3 regions of the Salicola sp. Rm-C-2C1-2 genome follow, and region 2 is predicted to be linked to each of the others. Evidence: riboswitches for the same ligand, from Rfam matches in the RefSeq annotation. Region 2 holds a riboswitch; each other region holds the start of a gene.
The links. A riboswitch is a leader RNA that binds a small molecule or an ion and turns the genes downstream of it on or off. The one in region 2 is predicted to bind cobalamin.
Positions count from the first base shown of each region.

Region 1: another riboswitch for cobalamin. It lies ahead of AAF659_RS10805 (TonB-dependent receptor); the one in region 2 lies ahead of AAF659_RS06000 (TonB-dependent receptor plug domain-containing protein).
Region 3: another riboswitch for cobalamin. It lies ahead of AAF659_RS13440 (hypothetical protein); the one in region 2 lies ahead of AAF659_RS06000 (TonB-dependent receptor plug domain-containing protein).

Region 1 covers NZ_JBEFNF010000006.1:15,466-21,161, reverse strand. Annotated here, with positions in the region: gene AAF659_RS10810 (DUF3413 domain-containing protein) at 1-831, opposite strand, end outside; cobalamin riboswitch at 986-1,203, shown strand; gene AAF659_RS10805 (TonB-dependent receptor) at 1,364-3,361, shown strand; gene AAF659_RS10800 (NHL repeat-containing protein) at 3,387-4,547, shown strand; gene AAF659_RS10795 (cobaltochelatase subunit CobN) at 4,592-5,696, shown strand, end outside.
Region 2 covers NZ_JBEFNF010000002.1:50,220-55,915, reverse strand. Annotated here, with positions in the region: gene AAF659_RS06005 (cobalt-precorrin-5B (C(1))-methyltransferase) at 1-1,071, opposite strand, end outside; cobalamin riboswitch at 1,036-1,244, opposite strand; cobalamin riboswitch at 1,324-1,538, shown strand; gene AAF659_RS06000 (TonB-dependent receptor plug domain-containing protein) at 1,678-3,624, shown strand; gene AAF659_RS05995 (PepSY domain-containing protein) at 3,624-5,111, shown strand; gene AAF659_RS05990 (MerR family transcriptional regulator) at 5,222-5,696, shown strand, end outside.
Region 3 covers NZ_JBEFNF010000009.1:10,249-15,944, forward strand. Annotated here, with positions in the region: gene AAF659_RS13425 (rhomboid family intramembrane serine protease) at 14-1,411, opposite strand; gene AAF659_RS13430 (type 1 glutamine amidotransferase domain-containing protein) at 1,646-2,326, shown strand; gene bamE (outer membrane protein assembly factor BamE domain-containing protein) at 2,358-2,669, opposite strand; adenosylcobalamin (AdoCbl) riboswitch at 2,789-2,931, shown strand; gene AAF659_RS13440 (hypothetical protein) at 3,030-3,467, shown strand; gene AAF659_RS13445 (class II aldolase/adducin family protein) at 3,606-4,250, shown strand; gene AAF659_RS13450 (proline racemase family protein) at 4,263-5,312, opposite strand; gene AAF659_RS13455 (NADP-dependent isocitrate dehydrogenase) at 5,483-5,696, opposite strand, start outside.

The sequences.
Region 1 (5,696 bases), on a different contig from region 2:
GGGCATCCACTTCGGGTCGACCATGTCGCCACGAGCGCCATCAATCGCAATCATCAGCACGTTGGGCCGCTCAGCCGGTGCCTCACAGGTAAGGGGTTGGGTGGGGTAGTTCAGCTGGCCACCGCCGCGGTTGCCTGAAAGGGCGCTTGTGGCGCTGCTCTTCTGGACCGCCTTCGGGTCAACAAGGCCGTTTTTTTCCATGAAACGCTTCGCTGTGGCGCCGTAATAAAGCGGCATCGCGCGGGTTATCGACGTGATCCGGCTGTCATGATTGGCATCGGCCCAGGCGTGCCAACTGTGCACCGTGAGCTGGCCCGCAAACACCGCAGCCAGGCCAAGGGCAAGCCAGCGGAAACGGGGGCGTCGCCATGCCAACAGAAGCCCAATCATGAGTTCCAGAAGCAGCAGGCCCAGCGCGGCAGCACCAGCAATCGCCCACATCTGCCAGGGGAAGGAGAAGATCTGGCTGCCGCCTTTCAGCGCCATGTCCAGCACGAAACCGGAGAGATGGAAGCGGAACTGCGCATAGGTGACGGTGTCGATCAGAAGCAGGCCCAGCGCCCCGGTGGCATAGAGTGTACCGGTCGCAATCAGAAGCCACCTGCTGGGAAGCAGGCTGATCGCCAACAAAGGAAGGCCAACTACTAGCGCCAGAAGGGGAAACTGGGCCAGGTAGAGCAGTATTAAATAGACGCTGGTTATGCCGTCAGGGATTGTGAGCCAGGGCAGATAACGGAGCCCGGCTAACAGTGCAAGAATGCCATTGATGAGAAGGAACCAGCCGGTCCAGCTTGCCCGTTGACCTGCGCGTCTGAATTGAGTTTGCTGCAAACCACCCTCGTTCAATGTTTAACGGTAATCGATAGGTCGTTTATTATAGTTATTCTGTTTTGAATGCCCAAATCCGGCTGCATCCGTAGTTTCCCTGCGATCAGGCCGGAAATAGCCGGATTGGCTGAGTTGACCCTCCAATGGGGCCTTGGTAGGGTTCAACCCGCTTTCAGGTGTCCCTGTGCAGACAGGGTTGAAACGGGAAGCCGGTGAGCTGCATCAAGCAGCGATTCCGGCACTGCCCCCGCAACGGTGATTGAGTTAAAGGCGGCCATCGCGCCACTGTGCCGGAGAAGCACGGGAAGGCGGTCGCTGAGGGTGCCAAAGCATCTGCTCATCAGTCCGTAGACCGGCCTGGAAGAAACGCCATGCGTTGCGGTGGGCAACGGCAGGCCGGTTGGATCTTCCCCGCACGGTTCGCACTGTGTCATCTGCGCTTTCCTACCGCCTGTCTTAAGTTTGTCCCTCCTGCAATAGTCATAGTGAGCCGCGCGGGGAAGCGTGGCCAGTTGGTTAGAGGTTGGTTTTTGCCATGAGGGGTGATTCGAATCACGCTCTGCCTATTGTTGCGGTCTGTCTCCTGACGGTGTCAGTAACGACTGCTGCGGATGCTCAACTGAACGCCGAGGAACTCGTCGTGGTGGGCGCTCAGGACAACATCGCCGGGCAGCCCCACCCCGAGGATGCAACCACACCGGTCCGGGTTGTTGAGCGTGATCAGCTGAGCAATCGAATGGCGACTGTCGCTGATGCCGTTGCCAGTCAGCCCAGCACCCAGATCCGCCAGACCGGCGGCGTTGGCAGCTTCGCAACGGCTTCCATTCGCGGCTCCTCGAATGATCAGGTTCAGGTTTATCTGGATGGCATGCTTCTCAACGACCCCATGACAGGGGGCGTGAACCTCAACGAATATTCCCTCCATAACATCGAACGTATTCAGATCTATCCAAGCGCGCCGCCTGCGCAGTTTGCAAATGCCAGTATTGGCGGTGTGGTTTTGATGGAGACCTTGCAGCGTGATGCCGCGGATACGACTCGACTAACCGCCGGTGCCGGTTCATTTGGGACGCGTCGTCTCGGTGTTTTTCAGGGCGTTGGGGAGGGGCGATCCCATGGGTGGGTGGCCGTTAACCGGTTACAGAGTGATAACGACTTTTCCTACCCGAACAAAGCTGATTGGTTCAACCCGAGAGATGGGGGGACAACGAAGCGTCGTAATGCTTACGTTGAAAGGACGGACTTCAGCATCAAAGGAGGCCATCGCTTTTCGGAAACCCTAGATGCGGATGTTCTGCTACAGCACTCGCTGAGCGACGAGGGCATTCCCACCATTCAGAACTGGCCCGACAACGAGGCATCCCTGAGTCGCGAGACGACTCGAGGCCAGATTCACATTGGCGAAAAGGGGTGGCATTCAGGGAAGCTACACAGCAGCCATCGAATCAGCTGGTTCAGAAGCGATGAAGACTTCGACAATCGGGGCGGCTTTGTTGGTGTCGGCCGGAGTGATGTAGAGACCCGAACCAGCAGGGTGGGGCTGCTCAACTCGTTCAGTTATTTACTTGGAGGACATACGTTCACGCTTTCGAGTGATCTCTCCCAGGCTTCCTACGACCAAGATGATCAACTCGATCCGGAACCTGCCGATGAAAGGCAGCGGCGCCAGCTGGTTGGGGCTTCGAGTCACGAGTGGATCAGTCGTAATGGCAGATGGCGGACGCAGGGCGTCGTCCGGTATTTTCACCTGGATGAGCGCTCTGATGAGACCCGCCCCGACGATACTGTCCAACGAGTCTCTGATCGCAACAGCTACAGCAGCTGGCAGTTGGGTATCGGGTATTCGCCGCTCCGCAACTGGCAGGTATTTGGCAATATCGCGCAGCAAGTCCGCATTCCCTCGCTCCAGGAGCGCTTCGGTGAACAGGGGCGTTTTGTCGGCAACCCTGACCTGGACCCTGAGCAGGGTCTGAATCTCGATACGACGCTCCTTACTGAACAGTCCTGGGGAGGCTTCGAGACGACGCTGTTCTGGCGTGATCTCGACCCCTCCATTGCCACCACATTTGATGCTCGCGGCGTGGGTCGCAACGTCAATCTCAAGGCTCGCATTTATGGCGTTGAAGGACAGAGCTGGATCAATCTGACACCCAACTGGAAGCTGACCGGTAATGTCAGTGCCAAGGACTCGGAGAACCGGTCGTCATCAGTACGGGATCGCGAGGATAAGAAGCTTCCCGGTATTTACCACACCTCGTTTCAGGTGGGCATTGAATGGTCCCCGGGTCGTTGGAATACCACGCTTAAATGGCGTGTTGACGATGACCTGTATTACGACTCGGCCAACCGGCTCAAAGCGGATCAACGTCAGAGGCTGGATGCCACGCTCAAGTGGGAAACCCAGTGGCCTAATGGCCACCAGACCAGCTTTCGTCTGGAGGGGCGGAATCTCAGTGACGAGCTCTATCAGGATTTCAATCGATTCCCGGCGCCGGGACGCTCGGCGTTTTTCACAGTGACACACCGGATTTAAACCAGTATCAATCAGGAGACCAAAGGTGACATTTCAGAAGCTATCAGTACTCGCAGTGGCGGTGGCAGCAGCCGGTGGGTTGAGTGGCTGTTTCAGTTCCAGCTCCAGCTCAGACTCTCCCTCAGGTTCGGGCACATCGGCAGACACGGCCGTTGTGGCTACGGTTGACTCCAGCTTCGAGTCGGGTGAGGTGGAGTTGATCGACCTGACCCAGGATGAACTGACGGCGAGTGGTGGCTACCACGAGACCATTTCAGACATCAGCGTACGCGGCGACAGGCAGCACTATTATCTGACGGAGCGCTTTCAGAGTGACCAGATCGGCAAAGTGGACCTGGAGAACCCCAGTCTTTTTGTCTGGGAATACTCAACGGTTGATGAAAACGATAGCGGTTCTGCCAATCCCCGGGATCTTGTGCTGACCGATAGCTCCAAGGCCTATCTGCCGCGTTATGGCAGTGAGAGGTCCTGGATTGTTGATGTTGAGGCGCAAAGCGAGGATGCGTTCAAGCAGGGTGAGCTGGACCTTTCCCCGTATACACCGAAGAATGGCAGTGTTCCGAGGGTCCAGGCCGGAACCGTCGTGAACGATCAGTTGTTCCTCGTCATGCAGCGACTTGCCAGTGACTTCAGTCCGTCCAATGAGGCCTATGTCTCCGCCTGGGATACGGCCACGGACGAGGAAATCGAGACGTCCGCAAGTGCCAGTCAACTGAAGGGCATTCAGCTGTCTGCACGGAACCCTCAGGGGATCACTTACCATCCGGAAACCGGCCTTGTGATTCACGGTGTTGGTGCAAGGGACGACCAAAACCTCGGTGGTATTGACCAGGTCAATCCTGACACCTATGCCACAACCTCCTGGGTGGCGGATCAGGATGTTGACAGCCTTGCCGTCATCGATGAGGACACGCTGTATTTCACTGAGTACAACGCGTTCAAGGATGTTTCGCTCTTCCGCTTTGATCCTTCCACACCGGCCGAGGATCCGGTACTGATCGAAAGCTTTGACGGCGTTGATATCCGTGCATTGGCAGCCGGCCCCTCCGGAAACCTTTGGATTGCGGACGGCGCTGCGGATAATCCCGGCATTCGCATCCTTGATCCCGAGTCTAGTCAGCAAGTTGATTTTGTTCCCACGGATCTGCTGCCCAAGCAAATTGAATTTGCGAACTTGTCAGAATAAGTGGGTACAGTCGTCGGTCGCTCAACAGGGATTAGGAGTAGCAAGTGAAAACCCATAGGCGCAACAAGCAGTCCACAAACAGTCGCAACTGGAAATGCATTGTCATTGTGCTTTGTGGGCTTATGTTCAGCACACTTACTCAAGCGGCCACCATCGTCGGCATCGTCTCCGACCGCTCCTCCGCTGAAATGGCGGCGGGAGCGGAGAAACACCTTGAGGCTTTCCCGGAGCACAACATCGTGCTGCGGACGCCTAAGCAGCTCAAGGCGCTCCCTGATGAGGAGGTCGTCAGCCTCTGGGAGGAAGCCGATGCCATGGTGTTGGCGGCCGTGTTCGGCGAAGAATCCGGCCGCATCCGCCGGCTTGTGCGCGACCAGGGTCCGGGCGCCGATGTGCCCATTATGGCCATGAACAGCAAACGGGGGATCACACGTCTGGCCCGACTTGACGGCGAGCCTGTGATGGATGGACTCGCGGATAAGACCATCAATGAGATGGTCTCCAACCCCGAGCCCGGGGAAGATCCGTCCGTCCACCTGGCGGACCAGCGTGAGGCCTATCCGGAGCAGTCCGAGTGGCTCAAGGGCCGGGCCTTCTACCAGGGTCGCAGCCCTGAGCACATGGATGGCCTTTTCCGCTGGCTGTTGGCGCAGGCTGGGTATGACATTGAGGTGCCTGAGCCCAAGCCCCGCGAGCCCATTCGTTATTATCGCGACGGCGAGGCCAGTGCCGATCCGGACTCGCTGAATCTGGATGACGGCCCGGCCGTGGCCCTTCTGGATCTGGATTCCGGTGATCGCCCCGGTGATCGGGACCTGCTCGATGCGGCCTGTGAACAGCTGGAAGAACGCGATATCCAGTGCTTCACAATTCTGGCGCGCTGGGGCGGCGCCAGTGTTGAGGCGGTGGAGACGCTGGAGGAACGCATCAAACCGGCCACGCTGTCCGGCATTGTGAGCTTGCAGTATTTCACCGTGGGCGGCGGCGATGGCCGTGAGGCTGTCACCGCGGCCTTCAAGGATCTGGACGTGCCTGTTATCAAAGGCATGCGGCTGTCCAAGATGACCAAGCCTGAATGGCTGCTCTCCGACGAGGGCCTGCCCTGGGACTCGGTTCACTACCAGCTCGCCATGCCGGAACTTCAGGGCA
Region 2 (5,696 bases):
ACCCGCGATGCGGTCGCCCAGGGGAATCCCCGAGTTCTGACAGGCTTCCAGGGCTTCGATGCTGGTGTTGGCGTTGCGGATCCATTCAGCCAGCTCCTGGCCGGCACCAACCGCCACCGCCTCATCAGCGATGAAGTCAAAATCAATCGCACAGCGACGGCTATGAGTGTCCGGCTCACCGGCGGCGAACTTGCTCAGTTTGCCGAAGCCGCTCGCCAGCGTTACCTGGCGCAGTGGATGCTTTTTCAGGTACTTGAGCAGAGCCCCGAACATGTCCCCCATCTCCACAATGGCACCATCCTCCAGACCGAAGTGTGAGCGGGCAAAGGATTCACTGGTACCACCGGTACAGCCGGCGATATGAGTCAGGCCGTTAGCCCGGGCCACATCCACAGACTGGTGAATGGAGGCGATGAAGGCGGAACAGGAGAAGGGTCTTACCACGCCGGTGGTGCCAAGAACGGAGAGCCCACCCTGGATGCCAAGCTTCCCGTTCATGGTATTCCGGGCGATGGCCTCGCCGTCGTCGATGCCCACGGTCACGCTGAAGCCCCCCGCGAACCCCGTTTCAGCGGCGAGGTCTTGCAGGTGCTCGGTAATTAATTGCCGTGGCACCGGGTTAATGGCCGGCTCACCTCTAGGCACGGGCAGTCCGGAGCGGGTCACGGTTCCAACGCCCTCGCCAGCCCGGAATTGCACCCCGGTTTCGCCCATCAATTCCACACAGACCCAAAGCCGGGCTCCATGGGTGGCGTCCGGATCATCCCCGGCATCCTTGATAACGCCTGCCTTGGCGCTGGTGCCAGCTACGGTCAAATCCTCGATGGTCATAGCCGGTTCCTGGCCCCGGGGCAGGCGGATACGCACGCACCGGTCTTCGCTGCCAATCAGGAGCGCACGAGCCGCCGCTACCGAAGCAGCCGTAGCACAAGCTCCCGTGGAGAGCCCCTGACGAAGGGGACCGTTGTTTTCCGGGGTTTCGGAACGCATGATGCTCAAACCCTGAGCGCTCAACCGCTGTGCCGCCCGCACTGCGCGATACTGTTCCCCTGGGCCGGTCTCCGGACTCATGCTGGAACCAGTCTGGTTCGGGCGGATCGCCTTCCCATGATGACATCATCACAGTGGCGGGGATGATCCGCGCGCAGCATTCACCGTTGCGGGGGCAGTCCCGGAATCACACCGGGTTCCCGTTTCAGCCGCCATTTGAACAAATGCCGGCCACCCAGAGACGAGAGAGGTGTGAATGCTAGAGGATTGGGGCACCCTGGTCAAACCGCCACCAACTCATCCGCGGTTTTTGACTTCCGTCACACGATGCCCTAGCCTCCCCAGCGCTTCGGTCAGCGCTCCATCACGAGCGCAAGGGAACCCGGTGAGAGTCCGGGACTGACGCGCAGCGGTATTGGGGAACAAGGATCACAGGGGGTTACCCCCGGGCACTGTCCAAACCGGATGGGAAGCCGTGATCCAAGGCCAGCGCCAATCATTGGCGCCCGCCCCTGAGTCCGAAGACCTGCCGAAGCCCGACCCATGGCACAGATGGGCCGGAAGCCGAGCCTTCGCGACTAAGGTGTTCGGGCCACCAACGGGGCGGTATTACAACCGCTGCTCCGCCTGTCGGCCTGCCCGCGTGAGGGCTCCATCACTAATGGACTCAGTGTATGGAGACCTTAAATGAAACAATCAGGCGTAGTACTCGCTCTTTTATCCCTGCTTCTGCCCTCAATGACTGCGATCGCGGCTGATCACCACATGACGCTGGACGAGCTGGTGGTCCCGGGATCGGCCCTGGAGGAAACCCTCCCCTCGGAGTTATCCGACTACGGCGCTGAACTGGAAGTGATCGACAGTGAAGAACTCGACAGGACCGGTGTCAGCGACATTGGCCAGGCTCTTCGCGGTAACGTGCCAGGGCTCTATCTGGACCCCAAGACCGGCCGGGGCGACTACGTGGACGTCCACCTCCAGGGCTCGCGCGGCCAGGACGTGCTCTGGCTGGTGGATGGGGTGCGCATCAACAACCGGCTCTTCGGCAGCACCTCGCCACTGGACTCCATCAGCACCCATATGGTCGAGCGCATCGAGATCCTGAAAGGTGGCCAGGGCCTGTTCTACGGCACCCAGGCAGTGGCCGGGGTCGTGAACATTGTCCTGCGTAAGCCCGAAAAGGACTCCGGGGGCAACATCACCGGCGCGCTCGGATCACTAGGCGACCGCCGCCTTGCCGGCCATGTCAGCAATCGCAACGAGTACGGGCGGTGGCTGGTATTTGGCGAACACGACCATTCGGACGGCTACCGCCCCTACCGGGACAGTGAGCTGCTTGAAAGCGCCCGGCGTCAGAAGCGTGGCTTCACCCGCAGCTCCTACGGCGGCCGCTACCTTCTGGATGCGGGCGAGGGTAAGTCGTTAAAAGCCCTCGTGGTCCGCAACGATGTGGAAGCCGATTTTGCCCGGGGCAACAGCAACTTCAAGGCCGTTAACGACCGCGATGAGAACATTGTTTCCCTGAAATGGGATCATCAGGTCAACGAACGCAACGGCTACTTCATCAAAGCCTACTGGCACGACTGGTGGACCGATTACACCCGCCTGGGCATGGACAGGGACGGCACCGTCAACCTCATTAACGACCGGGCCGAATGGGGGTTCGATGACTATGGCGTCAATCTGACCGGTCGCCACACCACGGATGGCGGCTCCCAGCTTCTGGGCGGCGTGGATTACCAGCGCTATCAAGGCGAGGACTATTCGCTGCGCATTGACGGCAAGACCGAAGCCGTTACGGCGGGCTTTGTTCAGTATCGGCCCCACCTGAGTTTCTCGCCCAGTACCCACCTGGCCCTGGGCGCCCGCTACAACCACTCCAACTTCGCCGATGACCACAGCATCTGGAACATCAGCCTGAAGCAGCCGCTCCCCAAAGACCTCCACCTGAAAGCCAGCGTGGGCACCAACTTCCGGCTGCCCTCGGCCTTTGAGATGTTCGTGATTGACGAGGACTTCCCGGCCGGGAATGAAAATCTGGAACCGGAGGAGAGCATCAACAGCAATGTGTCGCTGACCGGTCACATCGGTAACCCTGTGACATGGCAACTGGGTGGCTTCTACCGCGAGATCGACAACCTCATCAAGGTTGCCGATGGCCAGTACGCCAACAGCAACCAGACGGTCCGGGTCCACGGCGCTGAGGCCGCGCTCAGCCTGGGCGATGACCGCGGCTGGCAGCTGGATCTGGACGCCACCTGGGCCGATGCGCGGGAAGGTGGCAGCGATGAGCAGATCGCTGATATCCCCGAATGGCACGCCAACGCCACGCTCAGCTGGCAGGGCGACAATCAGGGCTGGGAGCTCAACGCCCGCCACACCGGCGACGCGGCCACAAGCACGGCGGACATTGGCAGGCAGTCCTACGGCGACTACACCCTGTTGAGCGCCAGTGCCTGGCGTGAGTTCGGGGTCGATGGCGCCAACCGGGTCACCCTGCGCCTGGAGAACCTGAGGGATCAGCAGTACGCCAACGGCGTCGCTCAGGTGACGCCCCCGGATGGCGAGCCGTACCGTCAGGACACTCTGGGCCCGCCCCGCAACGTTCAGCTTGAGTACAGCCGGAGCTTCTGATGGCAGGCTGGCTCAAAAAACGGACCCTGCGCTGGCTCATCCCGGTTCACCGCTACCTCGGGCTCGCGATGAGCCTGATCCTGCTGCTGTGGTTCGCCTCGGGCATCGTCATGATGTTCGAGGGCTACCCACGGACCCCGGCCAGTGATCGCATGGCGTGGCTCGCCCCAATGGACCCTGGCCAGCTCGCGGCAACGCCCACCAGGGCGTTGGCCGCGCTGAATCTGGAAGAACCCGCGGCCCTGCGGATCAACCAGCCCGGCGAGCGCCCCCGGATCCATGCCATGAACGCCCAAGGGCAATGGCGCAGCGCCTTCGCCGACACCGGCCAACCCGCGCCACCACTGAACCGGCAACAAGCCCGTAAGCGGGCGCGTGAACTCAGTGGCGCCGCCGTGGCCTCGGTCACGCGGCTGGATGGGCCGGATCAGTGGACGGTGAACAGCCACGTCCGCGCCCCGGCGCCACTCTGGCGCGTGGCACTGGCGGATGACGCCGGAACCCATCTGTACCTCTCACGCCCTACCGGCGAAGTCATCCACAGCACCACCTTCCATGAGCGGGTCTGGGGCTACGCCGGCCCGGTTATCCACTGGATCTACCCGACCCAGCTGCGCCAGCTCAGCGGCGTCTGGCGCCAGGTCGTGCTCTGGGTTTCCGGCATCGGGACCCTGGCCACCCTCAGTGGCCTCATACTGGGGCTCATGCTGATGCGCTGGAATAAGCGCCGGGGCGGCGTCAGTCCCCTCCAGGGCCTGTTCCGGTGGCACCATTACCTGGGTCTGGCCTTTGGCACACTGGCGGCAACCTGGGTGTTCAGCGGGCTGCTGTCGATGACCCCCTTCTATTGGACCTCGGCGGACCGGGACCCGGCACTGGGGCAGCGCCTGGGCCACAGCAGCCCGGCAACCCATGAGCAGGCCAGTGCCCCAGCACAGGTTGGCGGACTTGCAGGCGCTACACCCCGCGAGCTGCAACTGCACCGGTTCAATGGTCAACGCTACTACCGCACCATGGACGCCAGCGGGGCCGAACAGTTGTACCCCGCCTCGCAGGCCGCCGCTCCCGTGGGAGAGGACGGCAACCTGCCGGCAAACCGGGTCAGGGAGGCCGCCAAGGCCGGGGACAGTGAATTAACCGCCTTCCGGAAGCAGAACGCGTACGACGCCTACTACTACGCAGGCCGGGCAGCCCGTATTGGCGGGGAACAACCCACCCTGCCGGTCTACCGCGCAACCTATGATGACGGCGCCCGTCTCTACATTGATCCAGCCACCGGCGGGGTGCTCCAGCACTCAACGCCGCTCACCCGGCTCAACCGCTGGCTCTACAATGGCCTGCACAGCCTGGATTTCCCGGTACTCAACCCTGGCAGCGTCGCCTGGTATGCTCTGGTCCTGGCGCTGTTGAGCGGTGGCACCCTGCTCTGTCTGAGCGCCACCTGGCTGTCCGTCCGCTATCTGTGGCGCCGCAAGCGCGGCCGCTGAACCCTTCGACTAACCACAGCGCCATCACACAATGGTGAGATGGCGCTATTCTTTCCCCGGCTTCCGCGCTAAAATGCCGTTTTCATTCATGAAACGGCCAGAGACCGCCCATGGCGCAGAGCGGTAATCAGGAATCCGGCGAGTTTTCCATCGACCAGCTGGCGCGCGCCAGCGGCATGACGGTGCGCAATATCCGGGTCTACCAGGAGCGCAGCCTCATACCGCCCCCGGAACGCCGTGGACGTAAGGGTATCTACAGCGAGACCCATCTTTCGCGGCTGCGCATCATCGGCCGATTACTGGAACGCGGCTACACGCTCAACAACATCGCCGAACTGATGGAAAGCTGGGAAAAGGGCAACGGCATCGAGCACATCCTTGGGCTTGAGAAGGCCGTGGTCAGCCCCTGGTCGGACGAACTGCCCGAATACCTCACGAAACGTGAACTGGTACAGCGCTTTGGCAGCATTTTTATGGGCCGTGCGCTCAAGCGCGCGCAAGAGCTGGAGCTCATCATTCCCGAGGGCCGGCGCTACCGCATTCCAAGTCCACGCATTCTGCACGCCGGCTCGGAACTGGCCAAGA
Region 3 (5,696 bases), on a different contig from region 2:
GCGAACACAAGCGTCAATCCTGGATCTGGCGCAACGCACGCATCATGGCCGGATCACTGGTCAGCCTCTGAACGGCTTCCATAAAGGGCTTCGCCTCCTCGCTCCGGCCCTGGCGGCGCAGCTGCTGGGCGGCAAGCAGACACGCCCGGGGCAGTTCCGCCGGCGTCTTTTTCAGCCCCATCAACCGGTCCAAAAGCATGCGGCCTTCCTCCAATGCCTCCCAGCGCAGAAGGCGGCAGCACAGATCTGTGGCCTGGCTGGCCGATAGTTTCGGATTGGCGCGCTGGCGGTAATCGGCGAAGGTCTCCATCACCAGCGCACGTTCTTGCGCGGTATCGCCGGGGAGAGCCAGGATGCGGCCGGCTGCATCATGCAGATCCGGGTCCTCTTTCCGTACCTTGCAGGCGTTATACCAACTCCCCAGAACAGCGGTATCCGCTGGGTTACGCTCAAGCAGAGGCCGGAGCCGGAACTTGGCGCGGGTCACATTCAGGGCGGCAAGATCCTGCTGCGCCGCTTCCAGAATCTCGCGGTCATTCTCGCGCTGGGACTCCTCCTGCAGAAACTCATTGCGCTGCCAACCGAGCGCGCGCACACCAGCAGCGATCAATGCCCCGGTGACGATACCACCGGCATGAGCCTCATAGGCCACGTTGCTGCCCTCCGCTATCACAAACTGCACCAGCTCCCACCCCAGCCATACCGGCAGCAGCACGATGGCCGGCGCGCGCACGTAATCAAAGTAAACCCAGATCCAATAGAAGAAACGGACCCTTAGACGCCCATAAAGAACCGTGAACAGCCCGATCAGGCCGGCAATAGCGCCGGACGCCCCCAGCATGCCAGTCGGCGTACCCCAGTGAACCGCCAATGACAGGGCCGACCCGCCAAGCCCCGCCACCAGATAGGAGGCGAGGAACAACACTGGCCCCAGAGCGCCTTCTACCAGGATTCCAAGCAGCAACAGGAACAGCATGTTGCCCGCCAGATGCCCCACGCCGCCATGAAGGAAGATGTGACTGAGCAAGGTGATCGGCGCTACATCGTCATAGTGCATCATGTACCGGCGCGTGAAACTCTGATCCATGAGCCGCTCAAACTCGCTTCTGTCGGACTGCCATTGGGTATAACGCTCACTGTCCGGATCAATGATCTCGCCGGAGCGCATTGCGGACAGGAAATCCGGGTGGGAAGCCACCAGGCGCGACCGGGCAAGCGCAATGCGCTGCTCGTCCACTCCCTCTTGCGCTGCTGAGTCGAGTTTTTCCATCTGGTTACGGAATTCCACCTCATACCCCGGCACGAAATCTTCCAGCCAGGCCCACTCGCGCTCCTCCAGGCCACTTTCCTGATAGTGGGAGGCCGCCTCCCGCATGGCTTCGCTCTCGCCACCTTGAAAGACAGCAAACACGACCCCATTCAACAAAATAAGTAGCAGCGTTATGAGCGGGAAATTATGGCGCGAAACAGCTTTATGGAGTGGGATAATCAACATGGCAGGCGTCCTTTTTGTGTCCGGCTTCCTCCGGACCTTGTCCGGTTAGAGCATAACTCATTAGCCGCCTGTCGCCAGCCCCGATCCCTCTGGCAGAGTCAACGTATCACGACAGTGTAATTACTCACACGAACAGACAGAGGCACTCCCATGAAAATCCTGATGGTCCTGACATCGCACAGCGAGATGGGCAACACCGGCCACAAGACCGGTTTCTGGCTGGAGGAGTTTACAGCCCCCTATTACGTGTTCCGTGACGCTGGCGCTGATATCACGCTGGCAAGCCCAGCGGGCGGCCAGCCGCCCGTGGATCCAAACAGCGCTGCCGACGATGCCCAGACGGAAACCACACGCCGCTTCGAGGCTGATGAAGAGGCGAAAGCGGCCCTTGCCGGCACCCGGAAGCTATCCGGGACCTCCATCGATGAGTTCGATGCTGTCTTCTACCCCGGCGGTCACGGGCCCCTCTGGGACCTGGCTGAAGACGCCGATAGCATCAGCCTGATCGAAAACGCTGCAAAGCGGGATAAAGTCATCGGCGCCGTCTGCCACGCACCCGGAGTTTTCCGCCACGTTAACGGTGCCAATGGTGAGTCACTGGTCAGGGGCCACGAAGTCACCGGCTTCACCAACACCGAGGAGGAAGCGGTTGGGCTCACGCAGGTCGTACCCTTCCTGGTGGAGGACATGCTGGAAGCCAATGGTGCGGATTATCGCTGCGGGGAAGACTGGGGTTCGTTCGTGGTTCGCGACGGCAAGCTGGTCACCGGTCAGAACCCGGCCTCCTCCGAGGAAACCGCCAAAGCCGTGCTGAACACCCTGAAACAGTGACAGCAACGGGCTCGGCAGGGCCCGATCCGGGTTACTGAGTGGTGTTATAGACGTAGGAGTCGACTGTGCCGTCCTCCTTGAAACGCACCACCAGATCCGTTGTTTCCGCCTCCCGGAAGGCGGACCAGCGATACTTCGCGTAGGTCCAGGTACGCATGCCATCCTCCAAGCCGGTACGCCACGGATCGCCGAACATAGCTTCAATATCCGATCGGGTTGTTTCACCCACTGTGATCTCTTCCACTTTGTGCGTCGCGAAGTCTTTTCCAACACTGGCGCAACCGGCGGCGACGAGCATCACACCCGCCAGAAGCACGCCTGCGATCTGTTTGCCTGTACTCATTTTTCTGCTCCGTTTACGGATGACGCTCCCATCCTACCCAGAGCCCGTGCGCGCTGAAAGTCACGACTGATTGCGGTTTATTCATTCCCATGCCTCTTGCTTGCAAGGGGGTCTCTCGCCTACATTGGTAGCGTTCCGCAGCGAGGGGAACACCGGTGAAAATCCGGGGCTGTCGCGCAACGGTATGGTGGTTTTGCCACTAAGCCCGATTACCTCTGCGGAACGGAGACTGGAGCCTTCGCGTCAAGGGTGAAAGGTCGGAAAGGGCGTCGTATCACCATCCTCATGGGCCCCGACCCTCCGTTTCGACTCCGCGTTGGCTTCTCCAATACCCCCCTGTAAAGACTCGAGGAGAAGCCCGTGTTGGAAGCTAAAATCCAATCCAATCCCAATCCCGTTCACACCAAGGGTATCCCGACCGGGGATGCCACGCAGGGCCTTGACACTCTCATCCTGCAAAGCCGCCTGACCCGCAGTGCCCAGCGCCTGCTGGAGGCCATGGGCGTGCGTATTGAACCAGTGCGCTGGTACAAAGTCACTGGGCCCGCCGTCTACCGGCTGGCCTGTGCCCAACAGCGCCCGGCTCTGCAATGGCTGCCGCCGGAACAAGCCGAGATGCTGATGGACGAACTCCGGCGCGAAGAGGACGATCTGCGCACGCCAGAGTGGGCGCTTGAACTACTGCGTCGTCAGCGTGCCGGCACACTTTTGGATATGGACGGCGGCATCGAGTTCGGGGACCACGGCATTGATGCTGGACTCGTACTGCACGACCTCCTGCGCCATCCGGGCGCATGAGAGGCGTCACAGGGCCTTGATGGCCCTGTTGAGCTTTGCTGTGGCAGGCGGCCCGCAGGTTTAAGGACGGGACAGATGGGCCGGCAAAAATTCCGGTAAGGCTTGAACGCCGCCGGGCGATCAGGGAGAGTGCGCACTATGACTTTGGATGAACAGCTTGTAGCAACTGCCCGCGCAATGAACACCACCGGCCTGAATCAGGGCCGCTCGGGTAACCTGAGCGCACGCTGTGGCGACAGCATGCTGATCACCGCTTCGGGCTGCCATTTCGATCACATAACAACCCGCCACGTTGTGGAAGCGGATCTGGAAGGCGGCTACCGTGGCTCGCTGAAGCCCTCAAGCGAAGCTTCGTTTCACGCTGCCATCTACCACCAGCGCCCGGACGCCGGAGCGGTAGTCCACGTTCACTCGCCCTGGGCTCTGTCACTGGCCTGCCTGCACCGCTGCATCCCCCCTTTTCACTACATGGTTGCGGTTGCCGGTGGTACCGACATCCCCTGTGTCCCCTACGCCACCTTCGGCACTGAGACTCTGGCTCAGCACGTAGCAACAGGCTTGGCGGAGCGCGACGCCTGCCTGATGGCCAACCACGGTCAGGTGGCGCTGGCGGACACGCCGGAAGCGGCGCTGGAACTGGCGCAGGAAGTCGAGCATTTGGCGCGCTGCTTTGGCCAGCTTTTGCCGCTGGGCGAACCAGTGCTTCTGGATGATGCGCAGATGGCCGAGGTGCAGGACCGCTTCAAGGGCTACCACCGCAACGCCCAGACAACTAAGACCTGAAAGGCCAGCGGCTCAGCGTTGACCAGCCTCTTCGTGGTTCACTATGTGGTGCAGCGCGCTGCATTCGACCATGGGATCATTACAGTTAACCACAATGTCCGAACGGGCGAGCACAAACCCTTTGCCGGTAATTGTGTTCGCCACCAACTGATGCACGCCCTCATGGTGGGTGCCAGTGAAGGTGCCGATGAATCCGGTCTCGCGCAGGGACACGGTCTCTAGACGATCACCAGGCTGAATGCGCCCCTCATGATTCAACAGCGCCAGACGCGCGGAGGTGCCCGTGCCCGTGGTGCTGCGACAGATGACGCCGGGATGCACATAGGTCGTGGAACGCGAGCGGTAGAAGCTGTCTGCCACCTGCTCCACCGGCCCCATGAAATGCAGAAACGGCAGTGGCCCTACATCGCCCAGGGCGTAATGCGAGAACCCACGCTCCGCCTGGATGGCCTCGACGATGCGATAGGCACAATCAGCTAGTTCATCCTCTTCGTCCAGGGTCAGGTCAAACCCCAGCTCGGTGGCGTCTACCAATGCATAGAAACCGCCACTGTAAGCCACACTGTAGGTCACGTTGCCCAGTGAGGGTACATGGATACTGTGTCGATAGCTGTCGATGTAGCTGGGCAGCCCTTCACAGGTAATGGCTTCAACCACGTCATTCTCGACCCTGGCCTCTATCTGCACCAGCCCTGCCGGCGCCTCCAGCAGGAAGGTTTGATGCCCTTCCTGCTTGGGCACAATGCCCTGCTCCAGAACGGCCGTAGCGGTACAGATGGTGTTGGAACCGGAATAGATGGGATAGCCCATCACCTCCATGATGATGTAGCCGGCTACCGCCCGTGAATCCGAGGGTGGCACAAGAACATCCACGGACATCTCCGGTATGCCGTAGGGCTCAAAAAGCAGCAGCTTACGCAGTCCGTCCCCGTCCCCCTGCAGGTATTCCATCTGCTCACGCACGCTGGCCCCGGGCAGAGGCGCGACACCGCCGGTCACGATCCGGCTTACGTCCCCGCCAGCATGGGTATCCATGAGCCGCAGGGTCAGGTCATTGCTCATCGATTAGCCTCAATGGCGACGCAGGCGCCCTGTTGATCCCACTGGCTGTCCGGCACGATTACGATCTTGCCCAGGTAATCACTGCCGCGATTGACGCAGTATGCCTCCGCTTCGCGCAGTCTGGAAAACCGGAACGCGCCCTGGACTTGGGGACGGAAACCTCGCTCATCTCAGTCCACGAATTCGTCGATGATGGCATTCAGGGTCTGACTCGGACGCATCGCGTTCTTGATTTTCCCGGAATCCGGGTAATAGTAGCCCTCAATGTCCACGGCCTGCCCCTGAATGTCGATCAACTCCTGAAGGATCTGATCCGCATTGTCTTCCAGCTTCTTCGACATCTTCTGGAAGTGTGCCTTCAGATCCTGGTCCTGATCCTGATTC